Regions from separate parts of the Teredinibacter haidensis genome, predicted to be linked through region 3. Evidence: predicted binding sites of a transcription regulator. Region 3 holds the regulator's gene; each other region holds the start of a gene.

Region 1 (4,261 bases), 810 kb from region 3:
GTTTACTTCGTGCGTGGTAAAGCACGTTTTTTATGCGTCTTAATATCTCGTCAATGTGACTATATTCCAGCTTGTTTTCTAGCGCAATTTCACGCAGGTCATCGTTGAGAGTCAGAATAATACTACCTTCAAAATTACCGTCTTCCGTTATGGCGTAGATACTCTTAAGAAGTGTTAGGTCCTTTTCGTCGAGTAGCGTTTTTAATTCATCCAGTTGCCAGACAAAAAATTTTCCTTCCTCTCCTTCACTGTCGGCATCGGTGGCAGAATAGAAAAGCCCCTGTTCATTTCTGAGTTCACGTAACACATAGTAGAGAGTTTCTTCTGCGACGCGCTTGTATTCTGGGTTACCACTCAACTGCCATGCGCGGGTGTAGACCCGCGTAAGCTGCGCCTGGTTATAGAGCATTTTTTCAAAGTGCGGTACCAACCACTCACGATCTACGGCATAACGGTGAAAGCCACCGCCGAGCTGATCGTAAATTCCACCCTGTAGCATCGCGTCTAGAGCGTGAGCGACAAAGGGCCATTCCGCGGTTTCTATAACGGGTCTTGTTTGGCGGGATATTTGATCAAGTAAAAACCACCAAAACGCTTCTTGTGGGAATTTTGGTGCTTGCCCTATCCCCCCATACTGTTTGTCCGTTATGGTCAGAATATGCTTAGAAACGGCGGTCAACAAACCTTCTTTTAGTGGCTGGGTGTCTGTTTCAGGGGTGAGCTTCTGGTTTACAGCGAGCGAGAGCTGCTCGGCCTGTTGATTAAGCTGTGGTTGCTCGGTTTGCCACGCATGACCGACTTGCTCCAATAACTGGATAAACTGATTCGCTTGAAAATAAGTGCCGCCGTAAAAGGGCTTTCCCTGTGGTGTTAGAAATACCGACATAGGCCAGCCGCCACTACCGTGTACTATTTGCACAGCCGCCATATAGATCTCGTCCAAATCTGGTCGTTGCTCCCGATCCACTTTAATCGCAATAAATAGCCGGTTGATTACTTCTGCTACATCAACGTTATCAAAGCTTTCGTCTTCCATAACGTGGCACCAGTGACAAGTACTGTAGCCAATAGAAAGGAATACCGGCTTGTTCTCAGCCCGCGCCATTGCGAAGGTTTCGTCATTCCATGCCTGCCAATTTACTGGGTTGTGCGCATGCTGTAACAAATACGGAGACTGCGAAAATATTAACGAGTTAACAAATAGTGGCTGGCCATGTTTATCCAAATTTTGGGTTCTGATGGTGTACCGACCATTTTTTCGGTGCTGTTCTTCTAATAATTTGTCAGCTGTAAAAACCATATCATTGTTCCGTACATTTCGCGTATCTATTGGCTTAGAGCACATGCATCAATAATCGTGCCTTTTATACATTTCCTACACAGTATTGTTGCGTTTACGACAAGGTGTGGTGGTTATCTGCGTTGGTGCATTATACGAATGGCCTGAATTCGGGCATGTATTGTCTATTTGGACAGACTAATACACTGGTTTGGATTTTGCACTTGTCAATTCCTGCAGGTGTTTCTTGTGCGTAGATGAGCGTGTATTAAGGAGGTCCAATGCTGGAAGAAGTTGATTGTCTTGCAAACGCGGAAACGAAAGGCGTGCCACTAGTTGTCGTATTCGCCTCACAGGATGGTGGAATAGTGGATCAACATTTTGGTTCTTCGGTGGCATTTTATGCCTACGAGGTGGCACTCGAAAAAGCCCGGTTGATCGCCAGTCAACAGTTTTTATATGAAAGTCAAGACGGCAATGAAGACAAGTTAAAACCCAAATTGGCGTGGCTTTACGGTGGGGATATTGTTTATTGTGCTTCTGTTGGTGACTCAGCGGCGCGCCAGCTGGCGGAGTTGGGCATTACGCCGATAAAGGTTATGGCGGGGGCTGAAATCGACAAATTAATAAAGCACATACAAATACAACTGGCCGAAAAAGCGGAGTTTTGGCTGTCGAACATCATAAATAGAAAGCAACGAGCGAGCCAGGGCGAGAGCCGGTTTAAGCAGTATGCGGAAGACGGTTGGAATGAATGATGACAGAGATCAATGTGATTTTACCTCTTGATGGGCATCTCAAGGCTTCGATTTTTCTTCGCTCGAAAACAAGAAGTACGGGTGATTGGATAATGCGAGTGCAGCTTTACTATGATAATAAACCCGCTGGCGTTACCAGTTTCACCTTGCGCGGATATACCCAGGCGGAGGCCGAGTCAGTTGTGCTTGGTTTGCCAAAAAATCAGTATTTAATGCGGGAAATAGACGAGTTTCTGTGTGGAGAGTGTGATTAGTATTCTTTATCAAATGAGCCTTACGTTTCGCTTGCAAATATAGCTACATTTTTCAAGTCATAGAGCTGAGCCAAAATAAAAATAAATTATATGTTATCAATCTCTCTACACCCAACAACTATTTGTAACAATCCCGACAATAAGAAATAAAAATTACGATATAAAACAACAGCATAGCATGTGGAACAACCTTTGCAGCTGCCCTTGTAAACTATGCAAAAAACAACGTCGTAACCCAGAGGCCGTTTTGTATGAAAGCGAAGCAAATCGCAGTGTTGTTGGACGAGCCAGCGTGCAGTCATAACAAAAAAGGAAAATCTGGCTGCTCCAAACCAAAGCCCGGTGCCGCTGCGGGTGGTTGTGCGTTCGATGGGGCGCAGATTGCCTTACTGCCGATCGCTGATGTGGCTCATATTGTTCACGGATCGATCGCCTGTGCAGGCAGTTCGTGGGATAGTCGCGGGACGCGTTCCAGCGGCCCTAAACTTTACCGTATTGGGATGACTACAGATTTGTCGGAACAGGATGTGATTATGGGGCGGGGTGAAAAACGTCTGTTTCATTCGATTAAGCAAGCGATTGAGCAATATCATCCACCGGCAATATTCGTCTATAACACCTGTGTCCCGGCCTTAATTGGCGATGATATAGATGCAGTATGTCTTGCGGCGCAAAAACGTTTCGGTGTACCAGTTGTTCCTGTAGACGCCGCGGGTTTTTACGGCACAAAAAACTTAGGGAATCGTATAGCCGGGGAGACGATGCTTAAGCACGTCGTAGGAACGCGTGAACCCGATCCCAAGCCTATTTTACCTAATCAACCGAATATTAAGATTCACGATATCAACTTAATCGGTGAGTACAATATTGCAGGGGAATTCTGGCATGTGTTGCCGTTGTTTGATGAACTGGGGTTGCGCGTTTTATGCACATTGTCTGGGGATGCTCGTTTTAAAGAAGTTCAAACGATGCATCGTGCAGAAGTCAATATGATGGTTTGTTCCAAAGCTATGATCAATGTCGCCCGGAAGTTGCAGAGTCGATACGGCACACCCTGGTTCGAAGGTAGTTTTTACGGAATCACGGATATGTCTCAGGCCCTACGCGACATCGCCAGCAGTATTAATGATCTAGATTTAATTGCCAGAACCGAAGCGCTCATCCAGAGGGAAGAAACAAAGATTCGTGAAAAAACTCAGGCGTTGCGGCCTCGCCTGGAGGGCAAGCGAGTGCTCCTATATACCGGTGGTGTGAAATCCTGGTCCGTTGTTTCCGCCTTGCAGGAATTGGGGATGAAGGTCGTGGCAACTGGAACACGAAAGTCTACAGAAGAGGATAAAGCCCGTATAAGGGAGTTAATGGGTGACGATGTGAAAATGCTGGATGAAGGCAATCCCAAAATACTGCTGCAAACTGTTGCTGACTATAAAGCCGATATTCTAATCGCTGGAGGGCGCAATATGTATACAGCATTAAAAGCTAAGATGCCTTTTCTCGATATTAATCAGGAACGAGAGTTTGCCTATGCCGGTTACGAGGGAATATTGGAATTAATACGTCAGCTGTGTTTGACTCTGGAAAATCCTGTATGGAAAGCGGTACGCAAACCTGCACCCTGGAATAAGCTCTGCATGGGCGAAGTCTTAACAGCAAACGGATAAAGAGCAATGGCAGGCATCAAAAAACGAAAAAAGGCTCTATCGGTTAACCCGCTAAAATCCAGCCAGACGGTAGGTGGTGCTTTGGCGTTTTTGGGTTTAAACAAAAGTATCCCGCTCATGCACGGCTCGCAGGGCTGTACAGCTTTTGCAAAAGTGTTTTTTGTCCGTCATTTTCGTGAGCCTATACCGATCCAAACGACGGCGATGGATCAGGTAAGCTCCATAATGGGGGCAGATGAAAATATTATCGAAGCCTTAAAGACCATTAGCGAAAAAAGCAGGCCCGCGTTGATTGGTTTGCTTTCTACA
Region 2 (4,261 bases), 880 kb from region 3:
CGCTTCCAACTGTTCGTTTAAAGCCGTTGGCAAACTGGCGTTACCTTTCCCCAGGAACCCCAGGTTCATGGCAAAACTTTCAGCGGCCTCCAGCATTTTTTGAATATGCCAGGGGCCGGGTGTACAGGTAGTCGCATTGGTACCGGTCGCAGGGCCTGTACCACCACCTATCATGGTGGTGGTACCACTCATTAGCGCCTCTTCAATTTGCTGGGGACAGATAAAATGAATGTGTGCATCAATCGCACCGGCGGTAAGGATCTGGCCTTCGCCCGCTATAATCTCCGTGCCCGGCCCAATTTCGATTGTGACATCAGGCTGAATATCTGGGTTGCCCGCTTTACCAATAGTCGCAATACGACCACTTTTTATCGCTACGTCAGCCTTAACAATGCCCCAGTGATCGAGAATCAGGGCGTTGGTAATCACCGTGTCGGGTGTATCCACGCAGGAAGCCTGACTCTGCCCCATGCCATCGCGAATAACCTTGCCCCCGCCGAATTTCACTTCTTCCCCATGGGTGGTGAAATCTTTTTCTACCTCAATCCAAAGTTCAGTATCCCCCAGGCGAACGCGGTCACCCACGGTGGGACCGAACATATCGGCATAGGCCTTGCGATCTATTTTGCTCATTGCTATATCCCCAAATTGTTTTACAGGCTACCCATAATATCGCCACGAAAACCGTACACCTTTTTGTCCCCGGCAATTTCCACCAGTTCCACTTCGCGATCCTGGCCCGGTTCAAAACGCACCGCTGTGCCCGCAGCAATATTTAAACGAAAACCCTTCGCTTTACCCCTATCGAAATCAAGTGCGGGATTCGTTTCATAAAAATGGTAGTGCGAACCCACCTGTATAGGACGGTCGCCGCTATTCGCCACTTTTAGGATGACGGTATTACGCCCTGCATTCAGTTCAATTTCACCTGCTTTAATATCGTATTCGCCGGGTATCATATTGCTACTCCTTATACGATGGGCTCGTGCACAGTAACGAGTTTGGTTCCATCAGGAAAAGTGGCTTCCACTTGAACATCGTGAATCATTTCCGGAATACCATCCATTACGTCATCGCGCGTTAAAATTGTTCGTCCGTAACTCATCAGCTCTGCAACTGTCCTCCCTTCACGAGCGCCTTCCATAATTTCGGCAGAGATTAAAGCGATGGATTCAGGATAATTTAATTTTATGCCTTTCGCTTTCCTCCTTTCGGCTAAAAGTGATGCGGTGAATATGAGTAATTTATCTTTTTCGCGTGGACTGAGTTCCATTGTGGATTCCTCTCACGTTATTGTTTTCACTATTTCATGTCGGGGCGCATAGCGCTATGTATTCCAAATTCTGGGGGCCGTCGCCTCCCGACCATTAAAGATTGGCCTGATGCTCTTCCATATCAACTCAAAACCTTTTCTACACAGAGCGACATCATCGCCAAGATAACGTGCAATAAACACCTGCTGCTTTTGTGTTAGGCCCCAGGATTCCGCAGCCTTGCTATCGAGCACCAGCAGCTGTTCGATTAAGCCGTCAATAGTGTCTCGTGTAAGCGAAGCCGTTACCAGAAAAGTACCGAAGGTATTTTTGTTTTGCAGGCCAAAAATAGATTGCTGTATATCGCCGCCTGCGACAATCCGATTGCGCTCTATAAACAGCGGCTTTTCGTCTTGCCAAATTTCCAGATTTTGCCGACACTCACCAGTTTTAAATGTTTCCCCACTGGCCGCGCGCCCAAGGCGAACAATATCCCAGCCCGCGTATTGTGCACTGCCTTCCAACTCCACCCGCGTACTCAATCGACCATTGGACGAATCGAATACGATAGTTTCCTGCGGCAACCATTCTAGTGTAGCGCCACTGGCAATGCGCAGTACCACACTCTGGCACTGCTCAACTGCTGAGCCCTTAGCACCATAAATTTTCCCCGCCGATGGTGTGGTAATTAACGCGTTAGCGTTTTCTTCCAGGTCGATAGCAATATTCAGCTGATCACCAATCACCAGGCCACCGGGTGGGTGTAATAGATAAACGTGACAACAATCCGTTGGCTCGGGATAAAACGGCCGCTGAACCCGAAGAGGCCCTTTATGAACGGAACGGACCAACCGGGTTCGGCCAGCCCGGGGAGACAAACCAAGCTCTATCTTCGCCCGCCATTCCCGCGATACTGTAGACGGTACATTTTGATGGAAGGGCAAAGTCTGAGGCATAAAATTATTCGATTTCGAGTTATGGTTTTATACGGACAAGCCCCAATAGAGTACACGAAAAAAATTATCGCCCCACTATAGTGCGATAATCTCAACTTAATTGGTCGCTTAACTGGCTTTACGCCAATAGAGTGATCTAAGTGCAATATCCTTGCCTGGCAAGCCATTACGATTTTCCCCTAGCAGTCCAAAAGTGATTTTTATGCCTCCCCACGATAAGACTAACCAAGATGGAGCAAGCTTAAGCACCAACGTAGGACAAAACCTGTACAACTGCTTTACTTCCGGATTTGGTTTATTATGTGTACCTCCACGTTCAAGGTACAACAGAGTTATGATTGATCAACTCGCTAAACAGCTTTTCTCCGAGTTCAATGAAAAAGTGAGTGGTTTTTCCTCCGGCTCGATGGAAGCATCCTCTCAATTGCGCGCCATCATTGAATCAGCTTTACGTAAATTAAACCTAGTGACCCGCGACGAGTTCGACGCTCAGCAGGCTGTTTTACTGCGCACCAGAGAAAAGCTGGACGCTTTGGAACTCAAATTGGCTGAGTTGGAAAACGAACAAAAGCCTCAGCTCTGACCATCTACCGACGTGATCACCTAACAACACATAAAATGGCGAGAAGGATTTTGCGCCACAACTATAACAAGGACGTCTATGTCTCTCGCTGTCATCTACACCCGTGCCCAACTGGGTATCGATTCCCCACTGGTAACCGTAGAAACCCACCTTTCCAACGGCTTACCTGGCTTCACCATTGTCGGCTTGCCCGAAGCCGCGGTTAAAGAAAGTAAAGACCGGGTTCGTAGCGCCCTGATGAACAGCCACTTTGAATTCCCCCAGCGGCGGATTACCGTCAATTTGGCCCCTGCCGATCTGCCGAAAGAGGGCGGCCGCTACGATTTAGCCATCGCCCTGGGTATTCTTGCCGCATCCGAGCAAATACCGCAAGACCAACTAAACCAGTACGAATTTATTGGCGAGCTGGCGCTTTCAGGCAACCTGCGCCGCGTGCGCGGCAGCTTACCCACGGCCATAGCGTGTGGCCATGCCAACCGCACCCTGATAGGCCCTGAAGCGAACGCTGCCGAACTCGCTATCTGTCAAGATACGCCCATTCTCACCGCAACCAACCTGCTTCGGGTATGCGCGCATTTACATGGGCGTGAAAAGCTCGCGCCTCCGATCGCGCCAGAGCAACTGGACATACATTACCCGATGGATATGTCCGAAGTTAAGGGGCAACCTCAGGCTCGTAGAGCACTAGAGGTCGCCGCCAGCGGTGGCCACAATTTATTGTTTTACGGCCCTCCGGGGACCGGAAAATCCATGCTGGCGTCACGCCTACCCAGTATCATGCCGGCGCTAGAGGAACGGGAAGCGCTGGAAATCGCGGCGGTAAAATCGGTAGCCAATCAAAAACTTAACGGCGATTGGCGCATACGCCCGTTCCGTTCGCCCCACCATACGTCCTCTGCCGTTGCCTTGGTTGGCGGTGGCAGTAATCCCCGGCCCGGTGAGATCTCGCTCGCCCATAAGGGCGTACTATTTCTGGATGAATTGCCGGAATTTCCCCGGCAGGTGCTGGAAGTGCTCAGAGAACCCCTCGAAAGTGGCCATATCTGTATTTCCCGTGCCAGCGCTCAAGTGGAATACCCAGCCAGCTTTCAGTTGATTGCGGCCATGAACCCCTGCCCCTGCGGATTCCACAACGACGGCACCGACCGATGCCGCTGCACTCCCCAGCAGATTTCCCGCTACTCCGATAAGATTTCCGGCCCCTTGCTCGATCGAATCGACCTCCATATCCCGGTCGGCGCTATCCCTATCGATCAGCTGCAACAAAAGCCAGAGGGCGAAAACAGCGAGTCTATCCGCGCGCGCGTAAAGCAAACCAGACAGCGGCAAATGCAAAGACAAGACAAGTTGAACGCAAATTTGAAGGGTAAGGAGCTGGCAAAATACTGTGCTTTGGGCAAGCAGGAGCAGCAACTGCTCGCAACCGCCCTTTCTCAGCTCCACCTCTCGGCCCGCGCCTACGATCGCAT
Region 3 (4,261 bases):
TGAGCCAAATCCCAAAAAAGGGTCAGGAGGCAGTTACAGCGCAAGCTAATCGCCTTGAGTACCGCATTACCGATGAAACCCTGTTTCTGATTGATAACGCAGCATTTAAACAGGAAGGGACCAGTCTGAGCGGCAACCGCATTGAATACGATGTTAAAAGAGCCGTGGTAAAAGCGGGCGGAAAAAGCGATGCTTCCGGCGATGACCGCCGGGTAAAAATGGTCATCCCCCCTAAAGCCCTTTCCACTGAAGAACAGCCGCAAGAATAACGAGAACCCAACACCCCAATGCCTAAACTACACGCGCACCACCTAGCAAAGAGCTACAAAGGCCGCAAAGTTGTAATCGACGTTTCCATCTCCGTGGAGGATGGACAGATTGTCGGTCTACTCGGCCCCAACGGGGCCGGAAAGACCACCTGCTTTTATATGATTGCCGGTATCGTTAAGGCAGACCGCGGCGATATATCCATTGGCGATACCGATGTAACCCATATGTCTATGCATGAACGAGCCCGCCAGGGCTTGGGTTACCTGCCCCAGGAAGCATCCGTGTTTCGCAAGCTGACCGTCGCCGATAATATTATGGCGATTTTAGAAACCCGCAAAGACTTGCGCCGAAAACAGCGCCATGAAGCCATGGAACAGCTGCTCAATGAGTTCCACATTCAGCATATTCGCGACAGCTTGGGCATGGCCCTCTCCGGCGGCGAGCGCCGCCGCGTTGAAATTGCCCGCGCTCTCGCCACCGAGCCACAATTCATATTGCTCGACGAACCCTTCGCCGGAGTGGATCCCATCTCCGTCAGTGATATTAAGCAGATAGTCCAACACTTGAAGCAGCGCGGTATCGGCGTACTGATTACCGACCACAACGTACGTGAAACCCTCGATATTTGTGAAAAAGCCTATATAGTATCTGAAGGGCACATTATTGCGGAAGGAAGCGCAGAAGTCGTTCTCAGTAACCAAAAGGTACGTGAAGTCTACCTTGGGAAACACTTCACGCTATAAGTCGCGCCAATACTTGACATTACCCGCCAGCCAGCCATATCTACCGGCACAATCTTTGCTTTAAAAGGATTGATTGTCCCGACGGCGGAGACTAAACTACGTCTAATCCGCACCGACTCCGAGCAAGCCCAAATGCCAATTGGTGCCCGATCTAATTTTCACGGGAAGTTAGTAGTCGCCATATGAAGCAGTCCCTCCAACTAAAGCTCGGCCAACAACTCACCATGACACCGCAGCTGCAACAGGCCATCCGTCTCTTGCAGCTTTCCACGCTGGATCTTCAGGCAGAAATTCAGGAAGCTCTCGACTCAAACCCAATGCTCGAGACCTCCGAAGAGGGTGAAAATACCGGTACCAGCGGAGAGCAAAGCGAAACGCCAAATAGCCAGAGTCAGGAAGCCAGCCCGACGAATAGCGACGACAAGCCAGAAAAGCCCGATACCGACTGGAACGAAGATAACATTCCCACCGATCTCGCCGTCGACACCAGTTGGGACGACATCTACGAGACCGCACCCAGCGGCTCAGGCCTTGCCAAACCAGACTCGGATGACTACGATTTTGAATCTCGTCGCGGCACAGCCGAAACCCTGCAAGACCACCTGCACTGGCAACTAAACCTTACTCCCATGTCGGATCTGGACAGGGAAATAGCGGAAACGATAATCGACGCCGTAGAGCCGAACGGATTGCTGGGGCAAAAGCTGGATGACATGTTCTCCGGCCTACAAGCTCACCACGAAGAGCTTGAGATGGACGAAATGCTGGCAGTTCTACATAGGGTTCAACAGTTCGATCCTCCTGGCGTACTCAGCCAGGATATCCGCGAATGTCTGCTAACTCAGCTGCGACAGTTGCAAAGTGACACCCTTGATATTACCCACGCCAAAGCTCTGGTTAATGATTATTTGGACCTGCTCGGCGGCCGCGACTTCAAACAACTGATGCGAAAACTGCGCATAAAAGAGCCCGAACTACAGGCCGCCATTCGCGTCATTCAAAGCCTAAACCCACGCCCAGGGGAATCCATAGGCAGCGACGAAACCGAGTATGTCGTGCCAGACGTTTTCGTCAGCAAAGTGAATAACCGCTGGATGGTACAACTCAACCCCGATATCGCACCCAAGCTGCGCATTAATACCAGCTACGCCTCCCTCGTCAAACGTGCCGACTCCAGCTCAGACAACACCTTTCTACGCGACAATCTGCAGGAAGCCCGCTGGTTTCTGAAAAGTCTGCAAAGCCGCAACGAAACCTTACTCAAAGTATCCACCTGTATTGTGGAAAAACAGCAGGGCTTCCTCGACTACGGCCCGGAAGCAATGAAACCCATGGTGCTGCACAACGTCGCTGAAATAGTGGAGATGCACGAATCCACCATTTCTCGTGTAACCACCCAAAAGTATATGCACACACCCCAAGGTATTTTTGAGCTGAAATACTTTTTCTCCAGCCACGTCGCCACCGATTCAGGCGGCGAATGTTCCTCTACCGCCATTCGCGCCATCATCAAAAAACTTGTGGCGGCAGAAAACCCACGGAAACCGCTAAGTGACTCTAAAATTACTGGACTGTTAGCCGAGCAGGGTATTAAGGTAGCGCGCCGAACCATTGCAAAGTATCGCGAATCCTTGCACATACCACCCTCGAATGAACGCAAGCGACTGGTTTAAATTCAAGGCTTTTTTGATTTCTGTCCTGATAACGACTTGGAACCTCAATGAATGCTGGTAGAATGCGCGCCAGTTTGCAGCTCCGGGTCGCAAACATGGGCGTTATCGCTCCTGTTTCCGCCTTATACCTCCTAAAAGCGCTTACTACGCGCGGCTGGAAAGGACACGTAAAAACGTTATTACTATGCAGATATCAACCATTCTTACCGATGAACGCTGTAAAGCCAAAGCTACCGACGCCAGCAAAAAGCGTGTACTGGAAAGCCTAGCCAGCCTATTCGCCAGCGACCTACCCGATACAGACGAAACCACCATCTTTCAATGCCTGATCGCCCGCGAACGCTTAGGCTCGACCGGTATAGGCCAGGGCGTCGCCATCCCCCACTGCCGTTTATCCGCTTCGAATCAAACCCTCTGTGCTTGTATCACTCTCGATCATCCCGTCGATTTTGATGCCGTCGATGGAGCCCCGGTAGATGTTATTTTCGCCATCCTTGTCCCTGAAGATGCCGAAGACTCACACCTTCAAACTCTCGCCACCCTTGCCGAAGCCTTACAGAATCCGAACTTCACACGTAAACTAAAAGCCTGCAGCAGCAATGAAGAATTGTTTCGTGTCGCGGCTGGTGTAAACTGATAACCATCTAATATCAGTAAAATTACACACTGCGGGTAAGGGTTTACCCGTACAACGCTTACGATTTTATCCCCCTTTGGTATATACCCATGCGCCTGCTTATACTCAGCGGAAGATCTGGCTCAGGTAAGAGTTCTGCTCTACACCTCTTGGAAGACGAGGGTTTCACCTGTATTGATAACTTACCCGCCAACCTGCTGCCCGCTTTAATCGAGCAGATCGGCGACCGCATCAGCAGTGAAGAGCAGCGCTTTGCGATAGGGATTGATGCGCGCAATATCTACGGTGACCTCAGCAAACTCGCCGAGCTGATAGATAGCTCCGGTATTGAACGCAGTGAATACCAAATTGTTTTTCTCGACAGTTCCCGAGAAATACTGCTTAAGCGCTTTAGTGAAACCCGCCGCAGACACCCGCTCTCCGATGAGTTTATCGGTTTGAACGAAGCCATCTCACGGGAAAAAAGCATACTGCAGCCCATTGCCGCCGCCGCAGATGTCACCATCGATACCAGCCACCTGAGCCTGCATGAGCTGCGCAGTGCCATCAAACATATTGTCGTGGGTTCTGACACCAAAGGCATGGCACTAATGTTTAAATCCTTTGGCTACAAATACGGCGTACCTGTCGATGTAGACTTTGTCTTTGATGTACGCTGCCTGCCCAACCCTTACTGGAGTACCCAATTGCGAGACCACACCGGGCTGGAACCTCCGGTAATAAGCTTCCTCGACGCAGAAAACGAGGTGGAAGAAATGTATAACGATATTCTGCAGTTTGTACGCAAATGGATCCCACATTTTGAAAGTAACAACCGCAGCTATTTAACGGTCGCCATTGGCTGTACCGGCGGTTGGCACCGCTCTGTCTATATGTGCGAAAGACTCGCCAAAACACTTAAAGGCGACTATACCAATGTACAAACACGCCATCGCCAA

What was found. The regulator sigma-54, encoded in region 3, starts transcription at its own class of promoters, with help from an activator protein. The targets are predictions, from matches to a motif close to TGGCACANNNNTTGCNNT.
Region 1: nifE (nitrogenase iron-molybdenum cofactor biosynthesis protein NifE) is a predicted target of sigma-54. The motif match lies at 2,473-2,490, and genes of this name have one in related genera.
Region 2: H5715_RS16970 (urease accessory protein UreD) is a predicted target of sigma-54. The motif match lies at 2,349-2,366, and genes of this name have one in related genera.

Annotation. Positions count from the first base shown of each region.
Region 1 covers NZ_CP060084.1:2,489,611-2,493,871, reverse strand. Annotated here, with positions in the region: gene H5715_RS09740 (thioredoxin domain-containing protein) at 1-1,300, opposite strand, end outside; gene H5715_RS09735 (NifB/NifX family molybdenum-iron cluster-binding protein) at 1,561-2,037, shown strand; gene H5715_RS09730 (hypothetical protein) at 2,034-2,291, shown strand; gene nifE (nitrogenase iron-molybdenum cofactor biosynthesis protein NifE) at 2,543-3,952, shown strand; gene nifN (nitrogenase iron-molybdenum cofactor biosynthesis protein NifN) at 3,959-4,261, shown strand, end outside.
Region 2 covers NZ_CP060084.1:4,176,778-4,181,038, reverse strand. Annotated here, with positions in the region: gene ureC (urease subunit alpha) at 1-633, opposite strand, end outside; gene H5715_RS16980 (urease subunit beta) at 654-959, opposite strand; gene ureA (urease subunit gamma) at 971-1,273, opposite strand; gene H5715_RS16970 (urease accessory protein UreD) at 1,328-2,209, opposite strand; gene H5715_RS16965 (accessory factor UbiK family protein) at 2,544-2,792, shown strand; gene H5715_RS16960 (YifB family Mg chelatase-like AAA ATPase) at 2,871-4,261, shown strand, end outside.
Region 3 covers NZ_CP060084.1:3,295,390-3,299,650, forward strand. Annotated here, with positions in the region: gene lptA (lipopolysaccharide transport periplasmic protein LptA) at 1-269, shown strand, start outside; gene lptB (LPS export ABC transporter ATP-binding protein) at 288-1,013, shown strand; gene H5715_RS13155 (RNA polymerase factor sigma-54) at 1,196-2,686, shown strand; gene ptsN (PTS IIA-like nitrogen regulatory protein PtsN) at 2,871-3,323, shown strand; gene rapZ (RNase adapter RapZ) at 3,413-4,261, shown strand, end outside.